Regions from separate parts of the Caldibacillus sp. 210928-DFI.2.18 genome, predicted to be linked through region 3. Evidence: riboswitches for the same ligand, from Rfam matches in the RefSeq annotation. Region 3 holds a riboswitch; each other region holds the start of a gene.
The links. A riboswitch is a leader RNA that binds a small molecule or an ion and turns the genes downstream of it on or off. The one in region 3 is predicted to bind cobalamin.

Region 1 (6,300 bases), on a different contig from region 3:
ACCCAAATTTCGTCTTTGCAGAGTCAATCAATTTTTGTATTCTTTCATCCATTTACCTGTCCCCTCTCTAGCATCTGACTTATCAGTGATTTCTATGTACCCTTATTTATCCCATCTTAGCAGCTAGACCCTCATTGGTGGAACTTTTACTTTATGTTTCGTTAAGTCGATTATACGCTGATTTCTACTTCCACGAAATGGTAAAGTTAAATCCCTTTCTGCCAGAATAAACGGGCCATCAACGAGAACATCGCAATAACCGAGTAATTCATATATATACGGGTCACGCGATGCAAGGAGTTGTTCGAATGTATAGCCTGTATAAATCCATATATTTTTTCCTAATTCCTTTAATCGTTTCGCCACTTTGCACACTTCTTCCGCCTGAAAAAAGGGTTCCCCGCCGGATAAGGTTACATCGGTCAGTGGATTACTGGCCACTTCCTCAACTACTTCTTCAACTGACATCTCTGTTCCATTATTGATATTCCAACTTCTCGGATTATGGCATCCCTTGCAGAAGTGCGGGCAGCCTGCAAAAAAGATAACTGTCCGTAAACCTTCACCGTCAACAACGGAATCATGGATAATATTCATGACTTTCATTGATGTTTAACCCTTTCGCTTTCTTCTGCACGTTTGGCTGAATTCCATCTTTTCATATCGCCAACTAAGTAACCGGTTATTCGTCTAATCCGCCCAATCTTATTTTCATCCGAATTATGGCAAATCGGACATTCGTTATCAATGATTCCCGAATAACCGCAGACGCCGCACTGGTCAACCGGGTGATTGATGGCACCATAGCCAATATCATATTGTGCCATGGCTTTTACTAATCGATCTAATGCATAAATATTCTTGGAAACATCTCCATCGCACTCAATATAAGTAATATGGCCACCATTACATAGTTTATGAAAGGAGCCTTCAATTTTTATTTTATCAATCGCCTTGATTTTATAGTAAACAGGGACATGGAATGAATTCGTATAATAGGACCGGTCCGTCACTCCGGGAATTTTCCCAAACTCCTTTTGATCATTCCGGGTAAATTTCCCTGATAACCCTTCTGCCGGGGTCGCAATTAAGGAAAAATTTAAATTGTATTTTTCACTTGCTTCGTCTACTTTTGCTCGCATATGCTGAACAATGCGATACCCTAATTGATAGGATTCCTTTGATTCACCGTGATGTTTGCCCGTTAATGCAACCAGTGCTTCAGCCAATCCAATGAAACCGACACTTAATGTTCCATGCTTTAATACTTCTCCTACTTCATCGTCAGGTTTTAAGTTTTCGCTATCCTTCCAAATATGCTGACCATATAAAAAAGGGAAATGCTTTGCCTGCTTTTTTGCCTGAAAATCAAACCGCTCTAACAGTTGTTTAATTACGAGATTGATATAGTGATCCAGTATGTTAAAATAATCACATTCATCTTTAGCAGTCAGCGCAATTTTTACAAGATTAATAGACGTAAAAGATAAATTTCCGCGACGAATACTATTTTCATCACCATGACGATTTGCCATCACTCGGGTACGGCAACCCATATAGGCAATTTCCGATTCCGGGGTTCCGTCATAGTATGGGCAATTGAACGCAGAATCTATAAAACTAAAGTTTGGAAATAAACGTTTTGCTGTCGTTTCAAGCGCTAGTTGATATAAATCATAGTTTGGTTCTCCGGGCTCGAAATTGATCCCTTTTTTCATTTTAAAAATTTGAATCGGGAAAATCGGTGTCTCCCCCTTGCCGAGTCCGGCTTTCGTTGCCAACAACATATTTTTTACGAGCAATCGCCCGGCTTTGGACGTATCGGTACCGTAATTAATAGATACAAACGGAACTTGCCCGCCTCCGCGAGAATGCATTGAATTACAATTATGGATGAAAGCTTCACACGCTTGGTACACATCTCGGTTGGTTTCTTTCCAGGCTAATGCTTCAAGCTCTTCTTCTGTATAGCAGGTGGAATAACTTTTTAAAAGGTTGATATTTTTTTGAAATGTTTTATCTATGTAAGGCGCAAGGTCATAATCAAACATCGGATAACTTTGCCCACCATGCTGCATGTTTTGATTTGATTGAAAAATAATCGCCGCTAATGCCATGGCACTGCTAATATCATTCGGTTCGCGCATAAAACCATGACCGGTATTAAATCCACCCTTTAATACCTCACCCAGCGGAATCTGACAACAGGTCGTCGTACCCGTCACCATAAAGTCAAGATCATGAGGATAAATAAAATTGTCATCAATCGCCTTTGTTATTTCTTCACTGAGCATCATTTGTTTTGCATAAAACTTACTGACCTCAGATGAGATTTTTGACATTTGTCCCATCGGTGAAGAACCGTCCATATTTGCATTTTCTTGAATAAGATCATGATTGCGCGAAAAAACAATCTCATTTAACGAATGTAAAGGAAAATCGCAAATAGCTTCTTGTTTGTTTCTTGTACTCATTTTCCATGCTCTCCTGTCTATCGCTAGTTTTGGGTAAATAAAAAACCGTTCACGCTCGGGATGAACGGCGGTAAAAAACGATAGAAAGGCAGCATGAAATAAGCATCTCCATCGTTTCACCTTCTCACACCCCGAAGAAACGAAACTCCAAGTTACGGCAGGTCTCCTGGCTTGTGTTTCTTCCTCCTAAAGCCCTTCCCATATCACTCCGAAAGATGAGCGATACAGTGGATTGCTTATTCGTCCACACGAACAGTTGCGGGGGCAGCTCCAGATTCGAACTGGATTCCCTTTTCAGACAGATGCTGTCACCATAACTCAAATCACTATATTTAGTATTATATAAACGGTTCATTAACTACATCTAGTATCCTACCATACTGAGTTTTTGATTTCAATGAAAAATTTGGGTGTAAGGGTAATTTATGCCCAACCACAAATAGTACAGTTTCTCAGCAAATAGAAAAAACCTCCGAAATCTCGGAGGTCTAACTTACAAATTGAAAGATAAAATTTAAAAGAAATAAACCGGCTATTATATAAAGCGTCACTGAAACTCGTTTTGCTTTCCCTGTGGTTAATTTCAAAATCGCATAAAAAATAAAGCCAATGGCAATACCATCTGCAATACTGTATGTGAAAGGAATCATGATCATAATAAAAATTGCCGGAAAAGACTCCGTTAAATCATGAAGGTCTAAGTTACGAATATTTTGCACCATTAGACCACCAATGATAATTAATACAGGTGCAATCGCATTGGAAGGAATCATATTCATATATGGAATGAAAAAAATTACTCCTAAAAATAAAAATCCGGTTGTAATCGCAGTTAAACCTGTCCGTCCACCTGCTGCAATAGCTGCAGTAGATTCAGCAGTCGCTACAGTTGGACTTGAACCAAAGATTCCAGACAACATTACTGAAATACCATTTGCCTGAAATGCCTTTTTAAATTTTTCCGGGTGTTTTGCCAGTTTCATATGTCCGGAAATCAAGCCAATATTTTCAAAGACGACAACCATCGTTACAGAAAATACGGCAATTAGAAACGGAAAAGATGCCCAATGCTCTAAAGAAAATGATCCAAACACTTCACTATAACCTTCTAATGATAATGAATCATTAGTCCCTGAAGGCAAAATACCAAATAAGAACGCGATGCCTGTTCCAATAAGGATTGTCCATAAAAAGTTCCCTTTTACATTGCGAATAAATAAAATTAACGCAATGATTAACGTTAAGATCGTAGCAATAACATTGGGATCACTCAAGTTTCCTAAAGAAATAATTGACAGGTCTCCACGTTCAACTAAATGACCTTTTTCCAGTCCAATAAGCATGAGGAAAAGACCGATTCCGATATTAATTGCTTCCTTCAATATTCCAGGAATTCCGTTACTAATAATCGTCGTTAAGGAAGTGAATGAAATCAGTGCAAAAATGAGTCCAGAGATGACTGTTACGCCGAGAGCTTCCTGCCAACTTAGCCCCATGGATTGGACAAGTGTATAGGTAAACATGGCATTAATCCCCATGCCCGGAACGACTAATATCGGTGCATTAGCCCAAATCCCCATCAGTAAACATCCGACAAATGAGGTCAGGATCGTACCCAACATTGCCCCTTCCAGTGGGATACCAGCCTCAGATAAAATGAGCGAATTCACAGCAATAATATAAACAATGGTAAAAAAACCGGTTAATCCTGCTGCTAATTCCTGCTTAACAGTCGTATCATGTTGTTTTAATTGAAACATTTTACTCCTTCTATTCAGTTTTCCCTCGCCCGACCCGCTCTCTTTCAAGAGCCACATATTTTATATTTTATTTTAAAAAAACAATTTGTCAATGGAATGGAATTTTATAATCAATGGAATCTTTGGTGTAATTTTACAACTGATCTTTCATTTGCGTTAAAAATAAGGTCCAACCCTCTTTTAAGGAATACCATTTTTGAATTTGATTCATTCTCATGCAGTTAGTCTTATATTTTGAACACCCTACATATCTCTTGAATTTGTTTTCTTCTTTAAATGAGATCGAACAAATCATTTCATATCGATTATAAGGGGTAGCGTTCTTAGTCAGCCATTGCTTTTCCTTACATATTCATTCCATTTCTTACAAAAAAGTAAGGTATATCTATTTTGATTTAAAAATACTGATTTGTACTTATACTAGTGGAGCTTTTTCCTTTCACCTGCTTTAATGTCGCGACAATCAGAAAGCTGACAATTACTAATAACAGCCATGAGCTGATTTTTCCCAGGTGAACGAGACTCCAAGCATCTGTTTGGTCTGGATATTGCCAAGCGCCAAAGAACGTGGCAATATTCTCAGCAATCCAAATGAAAAATCCGATGAGTATAAAAGAAAGTGTGAGTGGCATACGGTAGCGGGTTCCGTTCACTTGAAACATAACCCATGACCGCCAAAAGACGATTAGGACAAGCCCGGACAGCCACCACCGAACATCAACCCAATAATGGTGGGTAAAAAAATTTAAATAAATCGCAGCAGCAAGAGGGACAACGACCGAAAACGGCGGCCACTTAATCAGTTCAACCTTCAATCTCCGCCACGCTTGACAAAGATAACTTTGCTACACTGGCATACATGAATCCGCTATACAATGGTACGCCAAAAATTTTGACATAGCCCTCCTCTGGATAAGACCACGAGCCCATATGTACCTTGAAAATCTCCAGCGCAAGTCCAATCAAGTGGAACATGGTAATTACCTTTAGTTCATCCTTTGTTTCGAGTCCGGAATGTACCATCCACCATTGCATGAGGAGGCAGATAATCAGCAACCAGTCATACCGTGGTAAAAACGGTAAGGGCAGCATTTGGGTAATCGCTAAAGAGGAAAAAATGACAACAGGAAATATACAGGATAGGGCCTGTTCCCAACCAAAGCGAATTAATTGTTTTAGGGCTCTCATCAACGGTGCCTCCTTTGGCTTTTTCCGAACAATCGTAAGTCTATATTGAAAATGGTGTAAATAACTGTAAGTCTAGTGGCTAGTCAAATTCTTGTTTCTGCTTAGGTTTTTCGTTTTCTATTCCTTCTTCATTCATTTTGAGTGTCTTCATCACTTCGGTATTCGAGAATATCCCCGGGCTGACAATCTAAAGCCTTACAAATCGCCTCTAAAGTTGAAAACCGAATCGCCTTTGCTTTTCCATTTTTTAAAATAGAGAGATTTGCCATCGTTATTCCAACCCGCTCTGAAAGTTCTGTAACACTCATTTTCCTCTTCGCCAGCATCACATCAATATTTACAATAATGGCCATTGTTTTCACCCCTAGACCGTTAAATCATTTTCTGTTTTTATATCAATCGCTTCTTGTAAAAGTCTTTGGAGAACCGCTGCAAAGACAGTAATCACCATTGCAGCAAAAATAATGACCATATCAATGAGTATCAGACCCGGCGCATCATCTAATTCTGCTAAAAGATAAACGAATGGCAAGACAACTACATACAAACCACTGATTGTCATGGCACAAAATTTAATATTCTTGAGCGATCTTACCGATAATTCAGAGAAAGCTTGATTCTTGTCAATATGACCTAAAAGTTTAAAAGCCTGATACAAAGCAATGAAAAACGGTATAACGGATACATATATGCCGGTAATAATCGGATATAAGATATGGTTGTAATCCGGATTTACCGGATGATTTGGTAACCAAGACAAGCCAAATATACACAAAGTAAGAACCGGAACTCCAATAAGAATAACCGCTATCTTTAAAAAGAGTGTTGATCCTCGATTCATTTAAAACACCTCACATATTTATGATCGAATTTGATTT
Region 2 (12,345 bases), on a different contig from region 3:
AAATGTCCGCATTTATTCTGAAGAAGTTGTTCCAAAGAGGAATCATAAGCAACTAGACAACAGGTAGCCGGTCCCGAAGATTTATCCAAATCGACGTCACAATTGATTTGATGAATAGGGAATTCATAGTTAAGCAGGACTCGAAGTTCATGCAAAATTCCTTTTGATCCGACAGGTAAAAGAACGACATCCTGCAATTGGCATAGTTCCTGAAATAACGAAAGAGACAGTACTTCATGTTCCCGCTCCAAAACTTCATTTCCGACTAAAGGAGAGCCGATTACCGCCAATTTCATATTGTCTACAGAAAGAATGGTGTCATGAGCTAATCGGTCTTTTTTCCCCATCACAATAATACCAATTGCTGATTGAACGAGAGAAAAATTACTCTCTGTACTACCTGTAATGGGAATATCTGCTAAACCGAGTTCTTCCAAGCCCCTCTCTATACCTTTCATGAGCGACGGCCAGACATCATCCCCGGAAAAATTATGAAGCACGACAGCTAACGGTGTTCCTCCAGCTGCCATACATTCCATCACAGCTACACGGAACCCGTAATAAGAAACAACTTCATAGGGTGTCTGAACGATATCATGCGCCTTTAATCCGATGCCTCCGCTATTATCAGCAGCAATCACAAGAGACTTCTTGTCATTTAACGGAATTTCTGTAATATCTCTTTTCATCGCTGTTCTCCTTTATACATGCAATCGTTTTGCAAAATACGTTGATAAACTTGGTGTCAGAAGTATGGCTAAGATTGTATTTAATAGGGAACCGATACACAATGACGGAATCATCCCGACGTAAAATCCGGTGCCAATGATAAAAAGGAATGGGAGGCTGGCTAAAAAAGTATTTCCCACAACAAATAACACACCGCCCAACACCCGTTTTCCCTTTTGATAAAAATAACCAAATACCCAAACAAGAACAGCCATTTCAACAGCGATTAACACATGAAACGGACCCAGTGGCATCCCGCCAATCAATGCCGATAACAGATGACCAAAAAAAGCAATACATCCCCCGGCACGCCCGCCTAAAACGACTGCCCCGATAAGCGCGGGAACCATATCCAATGCAACACTGGCAATGACGGCCGGAATTTTGATGGAAGCACCGACAACAGCCAATGCTAAAAAGATACCGAACAAACTGATTTTCTTCGCATTCATTCCGTCTGCTCCTTCCTCTTTCCATTTCGAAAAACACGGCCACTCCGAACATATTCAACATCATTTACTTCGAGCCGAAAATTGACTAATCTTGCGGCTACGAAAAAATAATCAGACAATCGATTTAAAAATTTCAATGGGTAAGGTGTTATTACTGAGTGTTCCTTCATTAATTTGACGACGAATCTTTCTGCTCTTCTTGTCACCGTCCGGGCAATATGTAATGTTGCTGCTGCACTCGTTCCTCCGGGCAAAATAAACCGTTCAATTTCAGGCAATTCTTCATTGATTTGATCAATCCGGTTTTCTAAATAGATTATCGCTTCTTCGGTTAATTTCGGTTCCCGTTTCTTTGTTACATTTGCCAAATCCCCACCACAATCAAATAACTCATGTTGAATTTTTTCCAAATCTTCCAGTAGATCCTGAAATAAAACCGGATCCAGTTCTGTCATTGCTTTGCCGACAAAACAATTCGCCTCATCAACCGTTCCGTAAGCTTCCACCCGAATATTATCTTTATCTACTCGACCGCCAATGATACTGGTTTGTCCTTGATCCCCCGTACGTGTATAAATTCGCACTTCACCCATCTCCTCTTTATTTGATTTGGATATTTATGCCATACCAAATGACATCAACCCGGTCACAAATTTTTGCCGTATCTTGAAAAATTCTTCCTGTGACATCCCGCCATAGTCGTTCTTCATGACTTGCCGGAACAATCCCTTTTGAAATATCGGAACCAATGAGAATCATCGTTTGATCCCCATCTAAGCAGCTCCATTCCGTTAATTTACCCAGCCATTTTTCCCGAACAGCTTTTTCATCACAAGCAATGAGCCAGTCCTTAACATATTGCTCAATTCCGCTCACAATCCAATATTCAGTTGCAGGCAGGAGGGAATCCGGTATCTGTTCGCCGGCATAACCGGAAACCCAAGTACTATTTTGATCATTGATAGGATAAGTTTTCCTTACCCAATTCGATTTTCCGTTAAAAGCACCACCCGTAACAAAGTGCATTGGTCCTCCCTCCTATATCAATCACGTTCTGTGAAATGATTTTATCGCCACTATTCCAATCGCAAACTTCCTTTAAGTTGGGAAATTCCACTTTAACTAACGGCTTCAGGCCATACCAACATAGGGTAACAACCACAGGATCAGCCATAATAACGTTTCCCCTCCTTCAACAGCTGCCCCCAGTACGTCACCGGTTATCCCGCCAAACCAGCGGATTATCTTCTTTCTTGCAATCAGTATGAATAAACTCGACCCTATTATGAATGAAGCCAGTCCCCAAAAGGATTCAGGCCAAATGAACATAATCATTCCGAGCAATACAATAAGATAAACGGGATACCGCCAAAGAGTCCCTTTTGATGCAGCCTGTTGAAACATGGCCCCAAGACCATCCGCTTTTGCTGATTTGACTTTAATCAACAAGACGCCCATCATTATTTTTCCAAAAAATGGTATCAACAAAATAAGCGGGTAAATCCATGATGACATCCGGGAAATCGTTTCATAGATAAATAGAAACCGAGCACTTAATAAGACAAGCACTGAGAGAACGCCAAAAGCACCGATTCGTGAATCTTTCATAATCTCTAATCGTTTTTCCGGGTTACGAAACGAGAAATAACCGTCACTGACATCCATCCAGCCATCAAGATGCAAACCACCGGTCACAATGATCCATGATAACCAGAGAAAAAAAGCTACGGCAACAGTTGATAACGGCGTCCATTCCAGAAGAGCAAATGTAATAAATATATAGATAATCCCTTGTAAAATGCCCAATATCGGGAAAACGCGAATCGCCCGTTCCATATGCTCCCGATCCATCGGTACTTCATAAGGAACCGGAATACTTGTAAAAAATTGGATACACATGATCAGTGCCTTAATCGTCTTCATGGTGGTTCTCCCATGTTAAGACAATGTTTTTCACCTTTTTCCAATCAAGGATGTTCATGACACCCTTCATCTTTCCTCGCCTTCTTTCATAAAAATCGGAATCCCGGCTTCTATAAGAATAGCTTGATATGCATTTGTCACAATTTGCCGGTGCAAAAGACCGAGTATCCTGCTGTAAGCAAGCACAAGTTCATTATTGGCTAACGGTTCATGTAACACTTCATTACTGACAATAATTAATTTATTGACATGGGAACGGATTCTGTCAATTCCATACCACATCTTGTCAAACAACTCATCATGAAATTGAGCATCCTTCCAGTCGTTCGAAGCAAAGAAAAATTCATTGTTAAGCCAAGTCGTCAAACAATCAAGTAAAACAATATCCTCTTGACGAAAATGATAGGCTAAATCACCGACAGATACCGGTTTCTCCCATGCCCGCCAAGGCAAGCCTCCTTTGGTCCGATCCTTTTTGTGACGGTCAATCCTTTTTTCCATTTCTGAATCTGTTGCCTGCATCGTGGCAATATAATGCAGTGTCCCGGTTGGTGATTGTTGCCACCATGTTGCAGCTGTTTTTTCGGCAAAACGGCTTTTTCCGCTCCGAACCCCGCCTGTTATAAAGATGATTGATGAATCGCTCGCCATTTTTCCATCACCTCAAGCAGGATATCGTTCTCTTTTTCACTGCGTATGGCAAAACGCAACCACTTGCCTTCTATTCCCGGGAAATTATATGTATGTCTCGGAACAATTCCCTCCTTTAATAAAAAATGGAAGAAAATAGATTGATCCTTCATGCTTGAATCTCTTAGCAAATAAAAATTGACCGCCGATGGAAGAAAATCAAACCGGTGTTTTCGAAAATTACGAAACAGTCTTTCCCGCTCTTTTCTTACAAATAGTCTTGTTTGTTCAACATAATGTTTTTCATCAAGGCATCGTTCGCCCGCTTTTAAGGCTATCCCGTTCACGCTCCAATGGGATTGCTGATTTTGGAGGGCTTGAACGATTTCCGCATCAGCCATCATATAACCTAATCTTACCCCCGGTATGGCATACATCTTTGTCATTGACCGAATCAAGATCAAATTCGGAAACTGATTTAACAAAGGAACGAGGGGTTGATATGCATCAACAAAATCATAAAAGGCTTCATCAACAATCAAATAACATTTCTTCTCGGAACAGGTCGTCAAAATCTGTTCAATCACTTGTTTTTCAAAATAAATTCCGGTTGGATTATTCGGGTTACAAAGAAATAAAGCATCTTGATCAGTCAGTGCTTCAGATAGGTGAGGCACATCAATTTTTCCGTTATGATCGATAAAAAAATAAGAAATCGAACATTCATTTACTCGGCATGCCTGTTCATATTCCGAAAAGGATGGTTCAATAATCATAACTCGTTTTCCTGTAAGCCATTTTCCAATCAGCGAAATGATTTCCGCTCCACCATTGCCAATGAATACTTGGTCTTTATGAAGCCCTTCCCGTTCAGCAAGCTTTTTTCTTAAAGATGTTGCTTTTGGATCAGGATAGTGAATAACTTCTTGAAAAAAATCATCCCAATCTTCCCGAAGCGACTTCGGTGGACCAAGGGGATTAATATTTGCACTAAAATCATATATCTGTACCGGTTGCCGGATTCCTGCCGCTTTATATAAATAATGCGGATTGGAACCATGTGTTGGCCAGTTCAATGAAAACACCTCCAACCCATAATAGGATTAAAAACGCAAGGGAAGTTCTTTTTAAAATTTTTATCGTTTCAATAATATCGTTACTTGTTAGTGGACGAAGCGGGTTCCCTATGAGCGCACGCCGGGAAACAACACCTTTATATGTATTCCGTCCGCCGAGTTGCACGCCAAGAAGTGCCGCAGCCGCTGCTTCACACCATCCACTATTCGGACTTGGATGGTTTCCGGCATCCCGAAATAAAAGTTGCCATGCTTCTTTCTTACTCCCTTGCAAAGTTTTATTGACCAATATCATAAGCATTCCGGTTAATCGGGCCGGAATCCAATTCATCAGATCATCAAGTTTGGCTGAAGCAAACCCAAACTCATGGTAGCGATCATTTTTATACCCAACCATTGAATCACATGTATTAACAGCACGATAAACAAAAGCAAGCGGGGCACCCCCAACAAAAGCCCAAAACATCGGTGCTGTTACCCCATCACTAGTATTTTCTGCGACCGTTTCCACCGCACCCCGGGTAATTTCACGTTCATCCAACTGATTCGTATCCCGGCCGACAATATAGGAAAGTTTTTTCCGTGCTTCATCCAATTGATGATCTTGTAACGGCCGGTACACTTCTAAAGCCGCATCTTGTAATCCTTTTTGAGCAATTGTTGTTGAGATTAAAACAGCTTCCATCAAAACTCCCGCCACGATATGGATGCGGTAGGCAATAAAGGTAATACAGGATGTAACAAGAAGCACAAGAAATAGAATAAGAACCACCATTGCGAAACCTTTCCATTTCCGGGCCTTACCTCGGTTCCAATGTTTATCCAACAAGGAAATGAGCGAGCCCATCCATTTGACCGGATGCGGCCAGCTAGGTGGATCACCGACGATACGATCAATAATATAAGCGAGTGTGATTGCAGATACATGCTGGATAATCATAGGTCGGGACTCCGTTTTAGGCTTTTTTGGATTGCTTCAAGTGTACACTCATATACACCTTTTCCAATCAACTTTCCGAGGGGGGTAATCGTCCCGGCAAACTCTTGGTATTTTCCCTTTTGTGTCGCGGCAATTAAAATACTGTCGGTTGAGGTCCCGGTCGCAATGGTTCCTGTCTCTTGGTCGGGAATTTGCAATTCAGCCAGCGCCTTTACCTTTGCTTCTGTTGCCGTTATGATGGATTGGATAAATGCCTCTTCAGATAATCTGCCATTGACAATGATCCACGTATTGATTGTTCCCGGTCGATAAACAAAAGGATGTTCGACACTTCTCGATACATCCACTGCATTGCCGACCCCGGCTGTGACAACCACTAGTATGGAAAAGTCCTTGTCGCGGTATTGTTTGTATTGAACATTTTCCATCTTCACCGCCGTCATCATCCCAACCGTATTTGACGGGTCCAAACCTTTTTCAACAACAAAACGTTTTAATTCTTCACGATAGTTTCTTGAATGATATGATTTATCAACATACCGATTGATAAAAGTATTGTACCATCCAATACCAGAGCCAATAACGCCGGAGGACATTGTTTTTAACATCATAGGGGATTGGAGCAAAATGTAGTCATCGAAAACACCGATATGATCCTCCGTTACTTCTTCCGTCCCACCATTTTCTAAAGCATCATCCGGCAGTAAAACCATCAACGGGGCCGGCACTTTAGGATGCTGGTGCATTTCAATTTTCGTTTTAAACACTTGTTGAATCGTATTTTCCGTCAAAACCTCTTTTGGTGTATCGTTTTTGATCACCTTTCCGTCTTCCAAAAGCAATATACGGTCACAATACAGGCCCGCTAAATTAATATCGTGAAAAATCGAAATAATCGTTAATCCTTTTTCCCTCGTCCACTTGTGCAACAAGTCCAATAAATCCTTTTGATAGGATAAATCCAAATGGTTTGTCGGTTCATCCAACAGCAAAATTTCCGGTTCTTGAGCAAGTGCTTGTGCCAAAAAAACCCGCTGTTTTTCTCCGCCAGATAAAAACTCAAGTGATTGCTCTTGAAATTTTTCAATACCGGTCCATTGCATCACTTCCTGAACCACTTCTTCATCTTTTTGACTCCATGTTTGAAATAAGCCTTTTTTATGCGCATATCTGCCAAGTTCGACCGTCTCCTTGACCGTATAAGAAAAAGCCTGTGAAGAATGTTGCGACAGAACAGCAATAACTTGGGCAAGCTCTTTTGCTGAAAATGATTGGATAGATCGGTCCCCTACAAAAATACTTCCTTTTAAAAATGGCAAAACTCCACTGATCATTTTTAATAATGTCGTTTTCCCACTGCCATTTGAACCTAATATCCCGAAAAATTCTCCCTGTTCAACAGTAAATGAAACATCTGTTAAAACAGGTTCGCCACTATACCCGCCGAATAGATTTTCAACCTTTATGGACGTCATCTTTCCCCTCCTTTCCTTTTGTTTCGGATTAAAATGGCAGCAAATACCGGAGCGCCGATTAAAGATGTAATCACACCAATGGGAAGCTCTGTCGGTGAAATGACGGTTCTTGCCGTAAGATCCGCTAATATTAAAAAGGCACTTCCGGTTAACATCGATAATGGTAATAAATGCTTATGATCAGGTCCCCACAGTAATCTTGTTAAATGGGGGATAACTAAACCAACAAAACCAATTGTTCCCGATACCGCAACAGCTGCCCCGGTTAAAATTGAGCCCGCTGTTAATACAAGCATTTTCCGCCTTTTTACATTTACCCCTAAATGCTGCGCCCTCTCTTCACCAAAGGACATCGCATTTAGTTCATTTCCATTCATAAGTAATAGAAACGAGCCGATAAGAAAAAACGGTAAAATAATCTGAATATATTCCCAACCTCTCATCGAAACGCTTCCCATTAGCCAGCTGACAATTTGCCGAAGTTCATCCCCTGTCAAAGCAATCATCAAGGATATAAAAGCACTTAAAAAGGAGCTAAAAATCACACCTGTTAAAATTATCGTTTCAACTTTCATTGAGCGATCAATTCTTTTTGCAAAAATAAGGACAGCAATAATGGTTATTAGGGCAAATAAAATACTTAGAAACGGCAGCGTATATGAACCGATGACAGGGATAGTGATATGCAAAAAGATAGTCAAAACAGCACCAACCGAAGCCCCGGATGAAACACCGAGCGTGTAAGGATCAGCTAACGGGTTTTTTAATAACCCTTGAAAGGCGGCTCCTGCAATGGCCAAGGACGCACCAACCAATCCCGCTAAAACGACACGGGGAAAGCGAATATTCCAAACGATTGTTGTATACATCGGATCGACATTTACATGCGATATATTAAAAAGACGTGATCCGATAATTTTGACAATATCACCAATCGGAACCGTTACAGTACCGATTGAAATACCGATGAGAATGGCAGCAACCAAAAGGATGGATGCTGCCATATACGCAAAAGGTTTCTTATTGGAAAATTTCCGGATAAACTGCTTTTGCAATTTCCTCTACCCCTTCAGCGAGACGTGGACCTGAACGAGTGACCATATCGGAATTAATATCGACTACTTGAGAATTTTTTACAGCATTCACCTGGTCCCAACCTTCTCGACTTAGCACTTGTTCAACTGCCCCTTCCGTATAGGATCCGTAAGTGATTATGATGACATCCGGATTGGCGGCAATGATCGCTTCCGGTTCAATTTTTGGCCATCCCTCTTCGGTCACCACATTTTCTGCATGAACGATTTTCAGCATTTCATCCATGAATGTATTTTTCCCTGCGGCGTAAATATCAGGGGCAGATATTTCTATATATACTTTCTTCTTATCTTGAATTTCCGCTGCCTTTTCACGAATTTTTTCAATTTTCGTCTTCATGTCATCGATAAGTGATTGTGCTTCAGCTTGTTCTCCTGTCGCTTTCCCAATCATTTTAATAGAATCATAGACGTCTTCAAAGTTTTTCGCATCATTCACAACAAGAACGGTTATGCCCGCATCTCGCAACTGTTGTAATCCGGCTTCAGAATTGTGAGCACCTGATGCATGTGCAAGCACTAAATCAGGTTTTAAGGAAATAATCTTTTCCACATTGAAATCCATTGAGCCTATTTTTTCTTTTTCTATTGCTTCTTCGGGATAATTATCAAAATCGGATACGCCGACAATTTCATCACCAAGTCCCAACGCAAAGGCAATCTCTGTATTGCTCGGAATTAAGGAAACAATTCTCTCCGGTTTTTTATCAATGACCACTTCCTGATCGACGGCATCTTTAATCGTAACCGGGAAGGCGGCTGTTGTACTTTCCGCTTGTTCTGTTTTAGTATTATCTCCGTTTTGATTTGCTTTCGATTCATCCTTTGCCCCGCACCCGGCAAGTAATCCGAAAGTAAGCAACAGGATTAGAAATATGTATCTTTTTTTCAAGGTGAATCTCTCCTCTATTTTGATAAACTAACTATCGATAAAATTCGATTGGTTTCGGCTTAAAAATGACCCTCATTAAAAGACAAAAAAACATCCTATCAATTCGAGGATGCAATGAACAAGTAAATTGCACACCTCCCTATCCGCGTAGGTTTTTTGGTGCAAAAGAATAGGCAGGTCTCCTGGCTCATGTTCATCACCCTCTTATGCCGCCTTCCCGTTCCGATGACAGTGGCTTGTATATAAGAGAGCTCCCATTTACAGTGGCGGGACCGCGTTGGATTTTCACCAACTTCCCTATTAAGTCTTTAAAAAAGACACCTAATCCTTATGGATATGAAATTTTTTCTTATGCAAGAATTATAACATGTAGAATTGCTTAGTCCAAGTAAATATGTTATCTATTTTTTAGACCTTTTTTCAGTCTTGCAGTTTTAGCAAAAAATATGGTTTTCGTTTAAAAATTTCTTGTCTATTTTTTAGACTTTTTTTCAGGTCATTCAATAAGTTTTTTGTTATACTAATGAAAACGTATTTATTAAATAAAGTGAGAACTAGGAGGCGGTTTAAGATGGCAGAAATAAAAGCAGGTACCAATCAATTTTACATGGAAGAAGACGGGGAAGTCATTGCAAGAATTGAGTACATTCCTTCCGATCTCGACGGTAAAAAACAAATCACTATTACCCATACGATTGTGAATGAAGGACATAATGGAAAAGGTTTAGGTAAACAGTTGGTAAATCAAGTGGCGGAATATGCAATAGCAAACCAACTGCATATTATCGCTGAATGTTCTTATGCCAAAAGAGTATTGGAAAACAGTGAGGAATATAAAGATTTACTTCTCTAAATTACTCGGGGGCAGTCGTTGTCCTCTTTTTTTATGGAATTATAGAAAAGCGGAAATATTTTTATTATGATAGTGGTATGACTATTTAATGGGCAGGAGTACATTATGAACACGTATTCAAGAAAATTAGGGTTATTGCTAGTCATCCTCGGCGCGGTATTTTGGGGAATCGGCGGCACTGTCTCACAAAAACTGTTTCAACAATTTGGTATCTCGGTCAATTGGCTAGTCACCATCCGATTATTGCTTGCCGGAATTGCATTGTTGACTATCCAATTTTTAAAAAAAGAACGGAGCCAAATCATTCGTGTATGGAAACAGAAACGGTCATCCGTACAATTAATTATCTTCGGGTTGCTCGGTATGTTGGCAGTCCAATATACATATATGGCATCCATCAGCCATGGTAATGCAGCAGTGGCTACACTTTTACAATATTTGGCACCTGTCATGATTATTATTTATACCGTTTTCCGCAGACAGGCAGTTCTCACCGGGCAAGACGTTATCACGGTTTGCTTAGCCCTTATCGGAAGTTTTTTATTATTGACAAACGGTTCGATATCTAAGCTTTCCGTACCGATGCCGGCCATTATTTGGGGCGTTTTATCCGGTGTGGCACTCGCCTTTTATACATTGTATGCCGTCCCGCTTATCAAGCAATTCGGTTCCCTTGTTATCGTTGGTTGGGCCATGATCATCGGCGGTGTTGCTCTCAGTTTTATCCATCCGCCTTGGAGAATACATATAGCAACTTTCAACTTTGAAATCGTAATGTATCTCAGTTTTGTCATACTGTTTGGAACAATGTTAGCCTTCTGGTTTTATATTGAGAGTTTGCAAAGCTTAGAACCAAAGGAAACTAGTTTACTAGGTAGCCTTGAACCATTAGCCGCCGTGTTGACCACCGTCTTCTGGTTGAAAGTACCGTTTGGATTTTTTCAATGGCTCGGTTCTCTGTGCATAATCGGCATGATTTTATTATTAGCATTAGTGAAAAAACCAGTTTTAAAAGAAAACAGCTCAAACTATGATGAAAAAGCATTCCACAATTAATAGTTTGCATCGTGGAGGACTTTTTTCCGTGCATATAATGAAAAGACAAGTGGAGAATGTTGTTGTAGGCGTGAACCAAATCGTTTAACAAGCTAATTTCATAGGTGAACTCTGATGTATTATAGTCCTTAAACAAGGCAGAATCATCGAACGCGGCAACCATGAGAAGCTGATTGAGGAAAAAGGCAAGTACTATCAGCTTTATACCGGGGCGTTTGAGTTGGAATAGAGAAATTTTATGAATTTGACATAAACCATCGGAGATCCAATGGTTTTTTGTCACGCGAGCTATTTGATTCATCTTAACTATTTTCTATCTCACTAGAGTGAACGCTCATTGGCCCCACATCCTCATCACTAGTTACTTGAAAATCACACCAATGATAAAACGACCCTCTACAACTGATAATGTGGAGGGTTTGCTTCACCTTTTATTTGAATATGGAATCTACATATCGGCGCAAATTTATTATACCCTGTACTTCTAAACTATTTTAATACTTATTTCTTAAATTGTATAAATTAATGTTCAGCATTATATTTGTCGATACCTTTTTGACCAGCAGTCAGATGCTTTGTGTGAAAAGCAGCATTATTATATACAGATTTTAGTGTTTTCGCATGATTTCGAGTTGTTCCCATTATTGCAATGGAATTTGCCATTGGTCTCATCACAAATGTAGGCTTAACATTAGTAACAAACCTAAACAAAAGATTTTCATTTATTGAAATTGCTTGATTGTTAACTAACGAGTTAATCCTATCAACAAAATTCTTTAAAAAAATACAATCACTGGCTGATAAGTTTTCTCTATTAGCAATTTTATCAAAGTTGACTTTTAACGTGTTATTCCCAGCAAGTAAAACGAACTCCCTATTTTGAAGTAAAGCTGCATATGCTTCTTCATCAGACTGAATACTATTTATAACCAAATCTTTTGCATAGTTGTAAGTTCTTAGGAAATAAGCATTCAAATCTTCAATTTCACTATTTATAGATTCTGCATCCACCCCTTCAACTTTTCTATTAATAGATTCGTTATTTGATTCTGCAGCAAAAGCAAAGTTAGGAGTAAGAATAGTCAAAGATAAAACTAATATGAAAATTTTGCAAAACTACTTCTAGGACTCATATAATATTTCCCCTTTTTTAGTCATATAAAGGCATAAAAGCATACAAAATAAATAAAGTGTAAAACATAAAAACAATAGAAATGATATATCC
Region 3 (12,345 bases):
ATTCCAAACCTAGTTATTATCTTATTAATGATGTTATTCATGCAACCGGGGATTATGTCAATTGTCATCGCCCTTGCAATAACCGGATGGACCGGTATGGCGCGGATTGTTCGCGGTGAAGTCATGAAGGTAAAGAATCAGGAGTTTGTATTAGCTGCAAGAACGTTAGGTACATCGAACGGTTCTATTATTAGAAAGCATTTATTGCCGAATATCAGTGGGATTATTATTGTTAACACGATGTTTTCGATTCCAAGTGCGGTATTTTTCGAAGCATTTTTAAGCTTTATCGGTTTAGGGATTGTTCCACCAAATGCATCGTTAGGTTCTTTAATCAATATCGGGTTCCAAAACTTACGGATCTACCCGCATTTATTGGTTTATCCGGCGATTTTAATTTCGCTCATCATGATCACATTTAATATTTTAGGTGATGGTCTTCGTGATGCGTTTGATCCGAAAATGCATAAATAATCAAGGTAGGTGTCTTTAAATGAGTAAACTATTGGAAGTGAAAGATTTAAGTGTTTCATTTAACACCTACAACGGTGAAGTACAAGCTGTTCGAGGTGTAAGTTTTGACCTGAATGAAGGAGAGACATTGGCTATCGTTGGAGAGTCCGGTTCGGGAAAATCGGTAACTTCTTCGACATTAATGGGGCTTCTTCCCAAACCGGCAGGGATTATTAAAAGCGGTCAAATCCTTTTTCAGGGAGAGGATTTAGTAAAAAAATCCGAAAAGGAAATGCAAAAAATCCGTGGAAAAGAAATATCGATGGTCTTCCAAGATCCGTTATCTTCATTAAACCCGACAATGAAAATCGGGAATCAAATTATTGAAGGTTTAATCAAACATCAAGGCATGAATCGTGCAGAAGCAAAGAAAAAGGCAATTGAACTTTTGGATCAAGTTGGCATTCCACATCCGGAAATTCGGGTAAATCAATACCCGCACCAATTTTCCGGTGGTATGCGGCAACGGGTTGTCATCGCCATCGCCCTTGCATGTAACCCAAAAATATTAATTGCCGATGAACCGACAACAGCGCTGGACGTAACGATTCAAGCCCAAATTCTCGAACTAATGAAGGAAATTCAACGAAATACAAAAACATCCATTATTTTTATTACCCATGACTTAGGGGTTGTGGCTAATGTAGCAGACCGGGTCGCGGTAATGTATGCCGGAAAAATTGTTGAAATCGGAACGGTCGACGATGTTTTCTATAACCCGAAACACCCATATACTTGGGGTTTACTTGGATCCATGCCGACATTGGATGCAGATGATGAAGAACTTTATACCATTCCGGGTACACCGCCGGATATGTTGAATCCACCAAAGGGTGATGCTTTTGCACCAAGGAACGAATTTGCCTTGGAAATCGATGCGGTGATGGAACCGCCGATGTTTAAAGTGTCGGATACACATTATGCGGCAACTTGGTTACTTCATAAAAATGCACCGAAAATTGAAATGCCTGAGTCCGTAAGACGGAGAATTGAAGGCTTTGCCAAAACCGGTAAGAAAGGGGGAGAATGATCGTGAACAAGACGGAAAAAATTCTCGAAGTCAAGCATTTGAAAAAATATTTCCCTGCCGGACGAAAAAAAATAATTAAAGCTGTTGATGATGTTTCTTTTGATATCTATAAAGGAGAAACATTCGGGTTAGTTGGAGAATCCGGTAGTGGTAAATCGACTACCGGTCAGACAATTATCCGACTTTACGATGCGACGGATGGAGAAGTATTATTCCACGGAGAAAATGTTCATGCGAAAAAGTCAAGAGTGGAAAAATTGAAATTTAACCGGAAAATGCAAATGATTTTCCAAGATCCATCCTCATCACTCAACCCCCGGATGACTGTATTGGATATTATTGCGGAAGGATTAGATGTCCATCACCTTGCAAAAAATGAAAAAGAACGGAAAGAAAGAGTGGAACAACTGTTAGAAGCGGTTGGTTTGAATAAAGAACATGCGACACGCTTTCCTCATGAATTCAGTGGCGGTCAACGGCAACGGATTGGCATTGCCCGTGCCCTTGCCGTAGAACCGGAATTAATTATTTGTGATGAACCGATTTCTGCTTTGGATGTATCGATTCAAGCACAAGTCGTAAATTTATTGAAAAAACTTCAAAAAGAACATGGATTAACGTATTTGTTCATTGCTCATGACCTCTCCATGGTTAAATACATTAGTGATCGGATTGGTGTTATGCATCTTGGACATATGGTAGAGTTAGCAGATAGTGATGAATTATATAAAAATCCGGTCCATCCATATACAAAATCATTACTGTCAGCGATACCGCTGCCGGATCCTGAATATGAACGGAGTCGTAAGCGAATAACCTATGATCCATCAATTCATGATACAAGTGAAGAACCAAAGTTCCGCGAAATTCGACCTCACCATTGGGTTCGTTGTACAAGCAAGGAATTTGAGCAATATAAAAAAGAATTGGGAGAATAAGAAAAGCAGACGGGTGGTGCTAGGAGCTAGGTTAAAATTTGTCTAAAGGCTGCTTACCAGTATTTTTACATGCAAATCCTTTTGTAAGAAAGGGAAGAGCACTCGAAGCTAAACTTGTCTGAAGGCTGTTCATCAGTATTTTATACATGCTAATATATCTACAAGAAAACTCGGCAACCGCCGAGTTTTTTTTCACAGAGTAACATCTTTGAAAAGGAAGTTTGTTCTTGATAAACTAAAGATACCTTTAGCAATACAGGTGATTGTCATATTTCGAGGAGGTAAATCTATGGGGGAAATCTTGGCGGTGCTAAAATATATAAAGGTTCAGCGTGAAGTCGATTACATTGGATTCCAACAAAAGTACATTGAAGAGGAACGATATATGTACTTATATAAAGATAAACTTGTGACCCAGTATCATGATTTCCCCTTAGAAACTATATTCGACCTTTCCTATAAACCCTTTGGAAGTGAAGGGGGCACTTTGTATTTGCATACAAACCATGGTGTTTATACGTATCATTTACATTCAGATCCCCAATTATTTATAGAAGCGTTTAAACGGCATCAAATGAAATGAAGGGGCTGTCCGCAAAGTCATTTTTTGACTTATGGATGTGCCCCTTTATGATTTAAAAGCTTGATCCAATGGATTTGGAAAGATACCCCATTGTTCTGACTCTGAGTAAAATACCACCAAAAAGGTAATGTACCTGTTCGTTCTATTGTCGTCTAAATCAAAAGCTACAAACCATCAAGGTGTCAGTATTTCGGTTAACCCCATTCGTGAAGTACAAGATGCCGGTAAGAGGGGGTCATTCGCTCATCTTATCCGTATGCTGTCAACAAACCATATTTCTTTTGAAATCTTTTTAAAATCTTTAGCCAGCTTTGCGAAAATACAAGTAAAAAGAAAACATTTGATAAAGCATGGGCCAAGTCAAAATAGAAACTAGCCGTATAAAACCCGATAAACTGTGCCCAATTAAAACTATTCATTAAGGTCAGTACAACCCAAAGATTCATAAACCATCCAAATAAAAAGCCGGTGATAAAGCCAAAAATCGAGCGTCCTACTGAACTTTTCATAACCCAAGTGTTTTTTAAAAGCCCGGCAGCAAAGCCAACCATTCCCCAGGCATACATTTGCCAAGGTGTCCAAGGTCCTTGGCCAAGAAAAATATTTGACACGATAGCAGCTAATGCACCTACAACAAAACCAGATTCTGCCCCAAAAACAGCGCCGGCCATAATGATAACAAAGGTAGTTGGCTGGACACTTGGAATGCTGGCAAAAGGTACTCTACTCACGGCAGCAATTGCCCCAAGAATAGCGATTAAAACGAGTTCCTTACTGGTAACCTTTTTATGTTCATACTTAATCATCAAAGGAAAAAAGGAACAAACCATAAATAGAATACTTGCCAACATATATTGTTCTTCAACCAATAATGGTACAAAGATGAGCAGGACTGCTAACAGGATTAGTAACCCGGCAATAAGCAAGTTTTTATATTTCTGTTTTTTTAGTTTTTGATTTTCTGAGAACCCCATTTTTCTTCAGCCTCCTCAACTGTTACCACCTCTGGAATGTTTCCGTCCCGTGTCATCCGATTAACTACCGTTGTATAAAAAGCATTACCTTTAAAAAAGTCTTTTGTAGAAGTAGTGACAGTAATTTCTCCTTGAAACATCATCGCACTGCGGTCAGAAAAACGTGCGGCAAATTCAATGTCATGCGTAACCATTACAATTGTTAAGCCGCGGCTTTGCATCGATTTAAGCCATTTGCCTAACGCAACTTTCATTTCCGGATCGAGTCCCTTCGTTGGTTCGTCGAGTAAGAGTATTTTCGGTTGTGGTAATAATACACACGCTAATGCACTTTTTTGCATTTCCCCGCCACTTACATCATACGGGTGACGATCAAGGATGGACTGAATTCCTAATAACTCTACCAAACAATTTATTTTCTCTTCATAATTTTCAAGATGAAATTGCTGTGCCGTTTCGATTAATTCTCCTCGGACGGTATCTTGTATAAAGAGGAGCTTCGGGTTTTGCGGTAAGTAGGCAATATCAGTGGAAATTGGTTTTGAATACTTTTTCCCGTTATAAATTAGCTTCCCTCGCTGGGGACTTTCAAGACCGGCCATCACCTTAAGTAATGTCGATTTTCCAGTCCCATTGGCACCAACAATTGTTAACCATTCCCCCTCATTAATAGTTAAAGATAAAGATTGTAATATTTTTTTGCCTGTTTTTTCATATTGAAAATAAATGTTTTTTACTTGCAGAATAGGGTTCTGTTTTTCATTATAATTTTCTTGTTTTTTGAAGGAGGTATCGAACTGGTGAGTCTTCAGTTGAGAAGCCCATTTCCTTCCTTCTTTGACGGTTAAAGGAATATCGACAATTTGTAAGTTATCTGCGTGTTCCAAATATAATAATGCCGTACTTGGCAAATAAGGAAATAATGGTCGGTACTGTTCTTGCCAAACTTTCGCAATCACATCCTTTGGTGGACCGGATATTTTTAACGAACCATGGTCGAAAACGAAAACCCGATCGGCTAAAGGAAAGACTTCTTCCAATCGGTGTTCGACAATAAGAACTGTTATTCCAAATTCATCATTCATTTGCTTTACCATATGAAGGAAATCCTTTGCGGCCACGGGATCGAGTTGGGCTGTTGGCTCATCAAGTAAAAGAATCCGCGGTTCCATTAGCAAAACGGAGGCAAGATTGACAATTTGTTTTTGCCCGCCGGATAAAAGATGAATCTTCTTATCAAGAAGGTGATTGATTCCGAAAAAATGGACCATTTCTGCAAGTTTTGTTCGCATGGTTTCCGTCGGCATGCCGATGTTTTCTAATCCAAAAATAAGTTCTTCAAATACCCGATCCATCACGATTTGATTTTCAGGGTCTTGAAACACCATTCCAATTTCTTTAGCGATTTTGACAGGTTCATATTCTGTCAATTTTTTTCCATTATAAAAAATCTCGCCGGATCGCTCTCCGTAGGGGGCAATTTCTTGTTTTACCATTCGGAGCAAAGTTGATTTACCACTTCCGGAAGGCCCACAAATGACAATAAACTCTCCGGGTTCAACAGAAAATGAAACTTGATTGAGGGCTGGTAGCAATTGATCCGGGTATGTAAAACTTACATTTACCGTTTCCAATATTGCCATTGTATAGCCTCCTTTCCTTCCACAATTAGTGGAAATCCAATGATGAGAACATAAATCGTGAAAAATACCCATTCACGCCCATATATAATGGTTGGTTCTAAAAGTGGTGTTAGGGTAAGGACGCCATCACCCAACCACCAGCCAAATATGCCGGTGCCTGTTAAACCTGCCAGGATGAGTATCATGAAACCATCATTCATATGTAGTCTATAGGGGGTATATTTCGTTCTTTTTTGTAATCCATAAGCTCTTGCTGACATCGAGTCAGCTGTTTGAATACCATCTTCCAGTGACCAGGTGAGTAACACTTGAACAAGCAATAAACCATGTTTGACTCTTTGTTTAAGAGGGCCGGAAGCGACGGACAAACCCTTTCCTTTTTGTACAGTTGTGATTTCCATCAGTCTTCTATTTAGCAAGGGAACAAATCGAACGGAAAGCATGGCTAACAAAGACCATTTTGGCATCCACTTGGAAAATAAAAATAAAAATTTATCCGAAGTCATGCAATAGTTAAAAGTAATCGTTAGAGTAAGAATGACGATTAGGGTCAAGGCATTTAGCAATCCTTGGACCAATGCTTCTAATGTAATTGCACTGTTAAATAGATAGAACAAAATATGACTGCCGCGATGATTCGTCAAGGGTGTTAAAATAAGGAATAACAAGGATAAAACAATCATCATGGATACCCATTTTTTTAGCATTTTTCCCTGATCTAAGACAAAGTTAAAAATCACAAGAAGAAGGCATGCAAAGGTCAAAAAAAATGGATGCTGATAGAGCATAATCATGGCAATGGCTAAAACGTAATAGAGAAATATGACAAAAGGATGGAGAGAGCGGAATCCGTTATCCATCAGCTTTGCCCCCTCCAACTGTCTGTCTTTTACTGATCATCATTATTTATCACCTGTAAATTTTTAGTATGTGGTATCTTTCGTGTAGTCTAATGTATAGATCCATTCAATCTTATCACCATTTTTTATTGACTCAATCCCCGCGCTATTATCTATTAATACATCATTTACTTCGATTAACCAGCCGCTTAGTGGGCCATAGTCAAATTCATATATGTTGTTAATTCCCTCGACATAAGCAGTTGCGCCCGATCCTCTGACACTAATCTGTATCTTTTTGTCTTTTAAAATTTTTAATGTGGCATCGAGTGCGGTATATCCCGATTCAATTTCTACCTCTGTCGGGGAAAGAAAGACCGTTGGAATCGGTGCATTTATTGGTCCCTGGTAACCATCCACCGATACGGTAACGGTATCCTTCTTCGGCTTTGGCGCTGGTGCGGGTGCGGAAGTTTGTCCTCCTCCGTTCACTGGCTGCCCGGATTCAGTTTTCGGTGCTGGTGTTGTACTTTTATTTTCAACGGATTTAGAAGTTTGGGTATTCGATTTATTTGCTGTGTTGGTATTTGTATTTTCTTGCTTATTGCCTGTATTCTCAGTTGCTTTATCTGTGTTTGGATTTGATTGTTTGTTTTCTGTATTAGCTTTTGTCTCATTTTCCTTTGGACTGTTTTCTGAATTTCCCTCTTCTGTTGAACCGTTTTCCTTATTTCCTTTCATTTCATGTTCTTCTTTAGAAGGTTTTTCGAGTGTTGTTTTCTCGGAAAGCGTTTCATTTTCAGGTAATGCACTGTCTTTTTGACAACCGACTGCAAACAATAAAATGAAGGCGGATAAAAGGATAAATAGTGCTTTTTTGCAAAGTTTCAATGATTCTCCCTCCTTGAATGGTTGAATAGGATTCCCTTCACGGCTTTATTAGTTGCAAAACCATGATTCTCTACTTAAGTGGTTGTACAGGAGGGCTCCCGCTTCTCACGATAGCCCTCCTTTATTAAGAACCACTTACTGGATAAATTCGATTTTGAAGTAGGGCCTCCAAAGAATTTTCGTGTCCAGTATCCTTATCTTTGCGGCATGTCCAGTTTACTGATAGAGCATGATGTCCACGGATTCTAAGATAATTGAACCCCTACGAAATGCTGATACATGTTTAAAGTCCTTGATAAACAATTTTGGTAACCCAAATTGAAATGTTGACACATATTGAAACTACTTGATAACATAAGTGCTCAACAAATTTGCAAACCAAATCGAAATGCTTATACATGTAAAAATTACTTGCTAATAGCCTTTTTCCTATGCTGATAAATAGTAACCATGACCGCAAGTGTAACGAGTATAATCCCAATGAATAGAAAGAGATACGTGTTCGTTGCAGTTTCTGGCAATGTCTTTTCTGAGTTGTTTTGCTCCTTACCGTTTAGATTTGTGGCAGCACCTTTTGTTGTTTCGATTTTGCTCACCTGTTGATCTTGTTCTTTACTTATTTCGACCGGATTTTTTATTGGAACCGGTTCGAGGTCGCCAACGAGATGGAATACAGAACCTTGATTATTTTTATATTTCTGATATGCAGCGAGAGCCAAAGTTGCCTGAGAGCTAGCGATTGGGTTGGATTCACGTTCTGATAGAAGATGAGTAAATCCGCCATCAGCATTTTTGTAGTCCAATAATCGTTTGACTAGGTTCCCTTCTGCTTTTGTAAAATCACTACCTGTCGGATCAATTCCTGCTGCTGATAAACCGATAATGACAGATGCGATCGATTCACTTGCTTCTCCTCCAGCAAAAGTATCATAAAATCCGCTTGAGTTCGTTTGATTACTGGAAAGCCAGTCTACAGCTTTCTCAATGGCTGCTTGAACATTTTCATTTTCTGAATAGGGAGCAAGAGCAGCAATCGCTATCCCGGTTAAATCTGCACTGGGCGTTTCTCCTGCTAAAGACCATGCCCCGTTATTAAGTTGAGTTTTTACAATATAGTCAACTATCTTTTCTCTTGTCCAGTCAGCCTTTTCATTAACAGGATAGCCACCACTATCTAAAGCAAGCAGGGCATAGATTGGCCCGTTATTTCCTTGATTCGTCATATTTTTATGATTAACCAACTGTTCAATTAAGTTATAGCCGGCAATCTTTGTCGCATCTTTGCCAGCAGCAGTTAAAGAGATAATAGTACGCTCTAAATCAGTTACTTTACGAAACTCAGCTTTATTGGCAGTAACCTGGTTTATTAACTGATCAATATAATCACTTGGAATCGTTACCCCTAAAGCATTAAATGCAACGGTACTATACAAATCATTAACACGATGGTCAAGCAAGTATTGACGGCTACTATTTAAAGCCGTTGCAAATTCTTCAGGTGAAATCGTTTCAGGATTTGTTGGTTCGGGTACTTCAGGCTGATTTGGTTCTTTACCGGGTACTTCACCTTTTAAAAAGTTTTGATAATAGGTTAATGCGAAAAATGCTTGATTCGTTGCCATGCTATTTGAATCATCTGTCAATAAATGGGCAAATCCATTGTCATCCTTTTGAAAATGAAGAAGCCGCTGAACTAAATTCAACTCAGATTTTGTAAATTGATTACCGGTTGGATCAATGTTATTGGCACATAACCCGGCAATTACTTGGGCAATCGATTCGCTTGATTCTCCACCGTTAAAAGTATCGTAGTATCCGGCAGTGTCTGTTTGAGTCGCTGAGAGCCAGGCTACAGCTTTTTCAATGGCTGCTTTTACGTTTTCCTGATTTGAATAAGGAGCCAGAGCCGTCAGTGTCATTGCCGTTATATCCACGCTTGGAGTCGGGCCGTATAGGGACCATGCGCCATTGTCTAATTGAGCACCTATTATATGGTTAATTAATTTTTCCCTCGTCCATTCGGCATTTGGATTTTGAATAGTATAATTACCACTATCAAGTGCCCATAAGGCGAAAATCGGCCCATTATTTCCCTGATTAATCATTCGTTCGTGTGTAACTAAAAGGTCGATTAAATTGATGCCTTCAATATTTGTTGCATCTTTACCGGCAGCAGTTAATAAAATAATTGTGTTCTCCAAATCGGTTACTTTCCGAAACTCACCGTTATTGGCCACAACTTCATTAATTTTTGAATCAATTATGGATTGTGGAATATCTTTATTTAAAATGCTTAATGTAAGGACTCCATACCAATCAAGAGAATTATTACTAAGCAAATGAGCAGCTGTTTTTTCAATAATTGATGAGAGCTCTTCTGGTTGTACAGTAGGGTTCTTTGTCCAATCAATTACTCGAAATAACAACTGGTCACCCGGATTTACTTTGGTATCCATTACACCGGTATTTGAAGCGATTCCATTTACAAAAAATCCCCAATATTTGTTTCCTTCAGCAACAACACCCTTTATTGCTTTTAAATAAGGGCCATAATCGGAGTCTTCAAAGGTGACATCGGTTGCAGCCTTTTTTAGCACATCACCAGCCGTATCCCCATCGGAAAAATCAACGACTGAGCGCTCGATCAAAAAGCTGCCATCTTCTTTCATAACGGAAACATTGACCTTATTTTCAGGTGTATCTGCTAAAACGTGGTGTAAAGAAGAGATACTACTTTGGGTAATCAGTAAAATTAATGCGATAAAAACGAAAATTCTTTTTCCCACTCTGTTTGCGAAATTCACTAATCATTCCTCCTTTTGTTGTTTTTTGCCATAAAAAAACATCTCATGGAGGAGATGTATTTGTGCATGAAGTTATATTAAACTACTTTTTCAATGCAACAGACACACCCCCTATATCCACGTAGGGTTATGGCGTTTGAAACAGGCAGGTCTCCTGGCTTATGTTCATCATTCTCTACACCTTCCCGTTATGAAAACAGTGGTATCCGATAGAGAACTCCCAATTACAGTGGCGGGACCGCGTCGGATTTGCACCGAACTTCCCTTTTAAGACTCATATTTAAATGAGCCACCTATTTCTTATATGAAATTATCATTTTAACTAAATCATAGTTTCTGACAGTGGTTTTGTCAATGATTTCCCTGTGAAAACGGTGTTATTCCAAAAGAAAAAGATTTGAATAAACTTACTTTCAAGAGAATATAAAATGAGTCTTGAAAAAGAGATTATACATCTTTTTCAACCAAAATTTTTATGGAATGGGAAAACAAGTAATTGTAATATGGTAAACAGCCAATTTTCCCGAATCCCTTGAAAAATTTTAACTATGAATATATTATTCTTAATCGTTTATCGTATAATGTTATAGAAGGAGGGATTTCATATGGAAGAATTGGTCGAACAGGCAGTTCAAGATTATTATGGGGAAGAAATTGCATGGTGCTACGGGTGTGGCAGACTAAATGAAAAAGGTCACCATTTTCGGACAGGTTGGTTAACACCCGAAGAGAAAACAGTCACCTATTATCAACCAAAACCGGAACATACAGCCATCCCGGGTTTTGTTTACGGAGGTTTACTTGCTTCTTTTGTTGATTGCCATAGTACAGGGTCTGCATCATTAGCATTACATTATAAAAATGGACATGAACTCGGTGACGGTACCGAACCACCAAGATTTGTAACAGGTTCATTGCATGTTGACTTTTTACAGCCGACCCCACAAAACGTGATATTAAAGGCTATTGGAATGGTAGAGGAAATTCATCCAAAAAAATGGAAAGTTTTAACAGAGGTATATGCTGGGGATATTCCTTGTGCCAAAGGAGAAGTAGTTGCGGTCATTATGCCGGCAACATTTTTAAAAAACAAATGACAGCGCTCCCAAACCAACATAAATTTTCCATTGAATTTTACGGGAGAATAGTATATTATCAAAATGTAAGCTGCATTGTTCGTATAAATAATTAAGTTTTTCACCTAAGTATTTATAGGGAGTTTAAGAGAATATAGTGTGAATGACATATCTCTGTCTATATGACTTGGAGGGCAAGCAGGATCACTATTGCAAACACCCACTTGTCTGAGAGTGGTGGTTTTAAAACTTCATTATAAAGCTACGGCAAATGTGGCTTTTCATTAAACAAAAGAAACCAGTCTTGCATAGGCTGGTTTTTTTGTCATAAAATAATTCATATGATCCTATCAATTTTTCACTACTAAATGTTTATATTAGGAAAAATTCTTGCCTCGATACTTAAAGTGAAAAGTCCCTCCAACTTATCTTTCTCGTTGACTCAAACTTTTTAGATGGGAATATAAGATGAGTCATTAAGGGGAAATTTTGTATTTCTTAAACAATAGTAGCATATTATTTTTGTGAATTGAGGTGAGAAACCAGGATGGATATAAATGTATTATTCGCCTTTAGTCTGACATTATTGGCCGGTTTGGCGACCGGAATCGGAAGTGTCTTAGCATTTTTTACTTCAACCACAAATACAAAATTTCTTTCGTTAGCATTAGGGTTTTCCGCGGGTGTGATGATTTATGTTTCTATGATTGAAATTTTTGTAAAGGCACAAAACGCACTGGTCTCAGAACTTGGTAGCCCTGCAGGAAATTGGATTACCGTTATTAGTTTCTTTGCCGGTATGTTATTGATTGCATTAATTGATAAATTTATTCCAAAACAGAATAATCCACATGAGTTAAGGAAAGTGGAAGATATGAAGGACAGACCGGGCTTAACTTCGGACGATCCGGGTTTAATGAAAATGGGGATTTTCTCAGCCTTGGCTATAGGGATTCATAATTTTCCAGAGGGGATTGCCACTTTTGCCTCAGCTCTGCAAGATCCGACATTAGGTATTTCAATTGCGGTTGCCATTGCTATTCACAATGTACCA

Region 1: it holds a riboswitch for cobalamin, as region 3 does, so the genes downstream of both, LIZ98_RS16240 (anaerobic ribonucleoside triphosphate reductase) here and LIZ98_RS09415 (DUF4430 domain-containing protein) in region 3, are expected to answer to the same signal.
Region 2: it holds a riboswitch for cobalamin, as region 3 does, so the genes downstream of both, LIZ98_RS05955 (ABC transporter substrate-binding protein) here and LIZ98_RS09415 (DUF4430 domain-containing protein) in region 3, are expected to answer to the same signal.

Annotation. Positions count from the first base shown of each region.
Region 1 is NZ_JAJCHL010000122.1:127-6,426, forward strand. Features, by position in the region: gene LIZ98_RS16230 (hypothetical protein) at 1-52, opposite strand, end outside; gene nrdG (anaerobic ribonucleoside-triphosphate reductase activating protein) at 124-606, opposite strand; gene LIZ98_RS16240 (anaerobic ribonucleoside triphosphate reductase) at 603-2,474, opposite strand; cobalamin riboswitch at 2,614-2,805, opposite strand; gene LIZ98_RS16245 (NCS2 family permease) at 2,963-4,234, opposite strand; partial or broken gene LIZ98_RS16250 (DUF817 domain-containing protein) at 4,630-5,422, opposite strand; gene LIZ98_RS16255 (helix-turn-helix domain-containing protein) at 5,551-5,775, opposite strand; gene LIZ98_RS16260 (DUF2975 domain-containing protein) at 5,787-6,263, opposite strand.
Region 2 is NZ_JAJCHL010000018.1:16,443-28,787, reverse strand. Features, by position in the region: gene LIZ98_RS06005 (hypothetical protein) at 1-689, opposite strand, end outside; gene LIZ98_RS06000 (ECF transporter S component) at 702-1,181, opposite strand; gene LIZ98_RS05995 (cob(I)yrinic acid a,c-diamide adenosyltransferase) at 1,178-1,765, opposite strand; gene LIZ98_RS05990 (bifunctional adenosylcobinamide kinase/adenosylcobinamide-phosphate guanylyltransferase) at 1,782-2,207, opposite strand; gene cobS (adenosylcobinamide-GDP ribazoletransferase) at 2,313-3,104, opposite strand; gene LIZ98_RS05980 (bifunctional adenosylcobinamide kinase/adenosylcobinamide-phosphate guanylyltransferase) at 3,171-3,755, opposite strand; gene cobD (threonine-phosphate decarboxylase CobD) at 3,725-4,810, opposite strand; gene cbiB (adenosylcobinamide-phosphate synthase CbiB) at 4,767-5,750, opposite strand; gene LIZ98_RS05965 (adenosylcobinamide amidohydrolase) at 5,747-7,225, opposite strand; gene LIZ98_RS05960 (FecCD family ABC transporter permease) at 7,222-8,280, opposite strand; gene LIZ98_RS05955 (ABC transporter substrate-binding protein) at 8,246-9,211, opposite strand; cobalamin riboswitch at 9,367-9,551, opposite strand; gene LIZ98_RS05950 (GNAT family N-acetyltransferase) at 9,783-10,064, shown strand; gene LIZ98_RS05945 (DMT family transporter) at 10,170-11,120, shown strand; gene LIZ98_RS05940 (hypothetical protein) at 11,643-12,206, opposite strand.
Region 3 is NZ_JAJCHL010000037.1:531-12,875, reverse strand. Features, by position in the region: gene opp3C (oligopeptide ABC transporter permease) at 1-474, shown strand, start outside; gene LIZ98_RS09450 (ABC transporter ATP-binding protein) at 494-1,543, shown strand; gene LIZ98_RS09445 (ABC transporter ATP-binding protein) at 1,543-2,481, shown strand; gene LIZ98_RS09440 (hypothetical protein) at 2,771-3,064, shown strand; gene LIZ98_RS09435 (ECF transporter S component) at 3,313-4,038, opposite strand; gene LIZ98_RS09430 (ABC transporter ATP-binding protein) at 4,011-5,681, opposite strand; gene LIZ98_RS09425 (energy-coupling factor transporter transmembrane component T) at 5,660-6,541, opposite strand; gene LIZ98_RS09420 (DUF4430 domain-containing protein) at 6,605-7,411, opposite strand; gene LIZ98_RS09415 (DUF4430 domain-containing protein) at 7,819-10,215, opposite strand; cobalamin riboswitch at 10,343-10,527, opposite strand; gene LIZ98_RS09410 (PaaI family thioesterase) at 10,821-11,312, shown strand; gene zupT (zinc transporter ZupT) at 11,839-12,345, shown strand, end outside.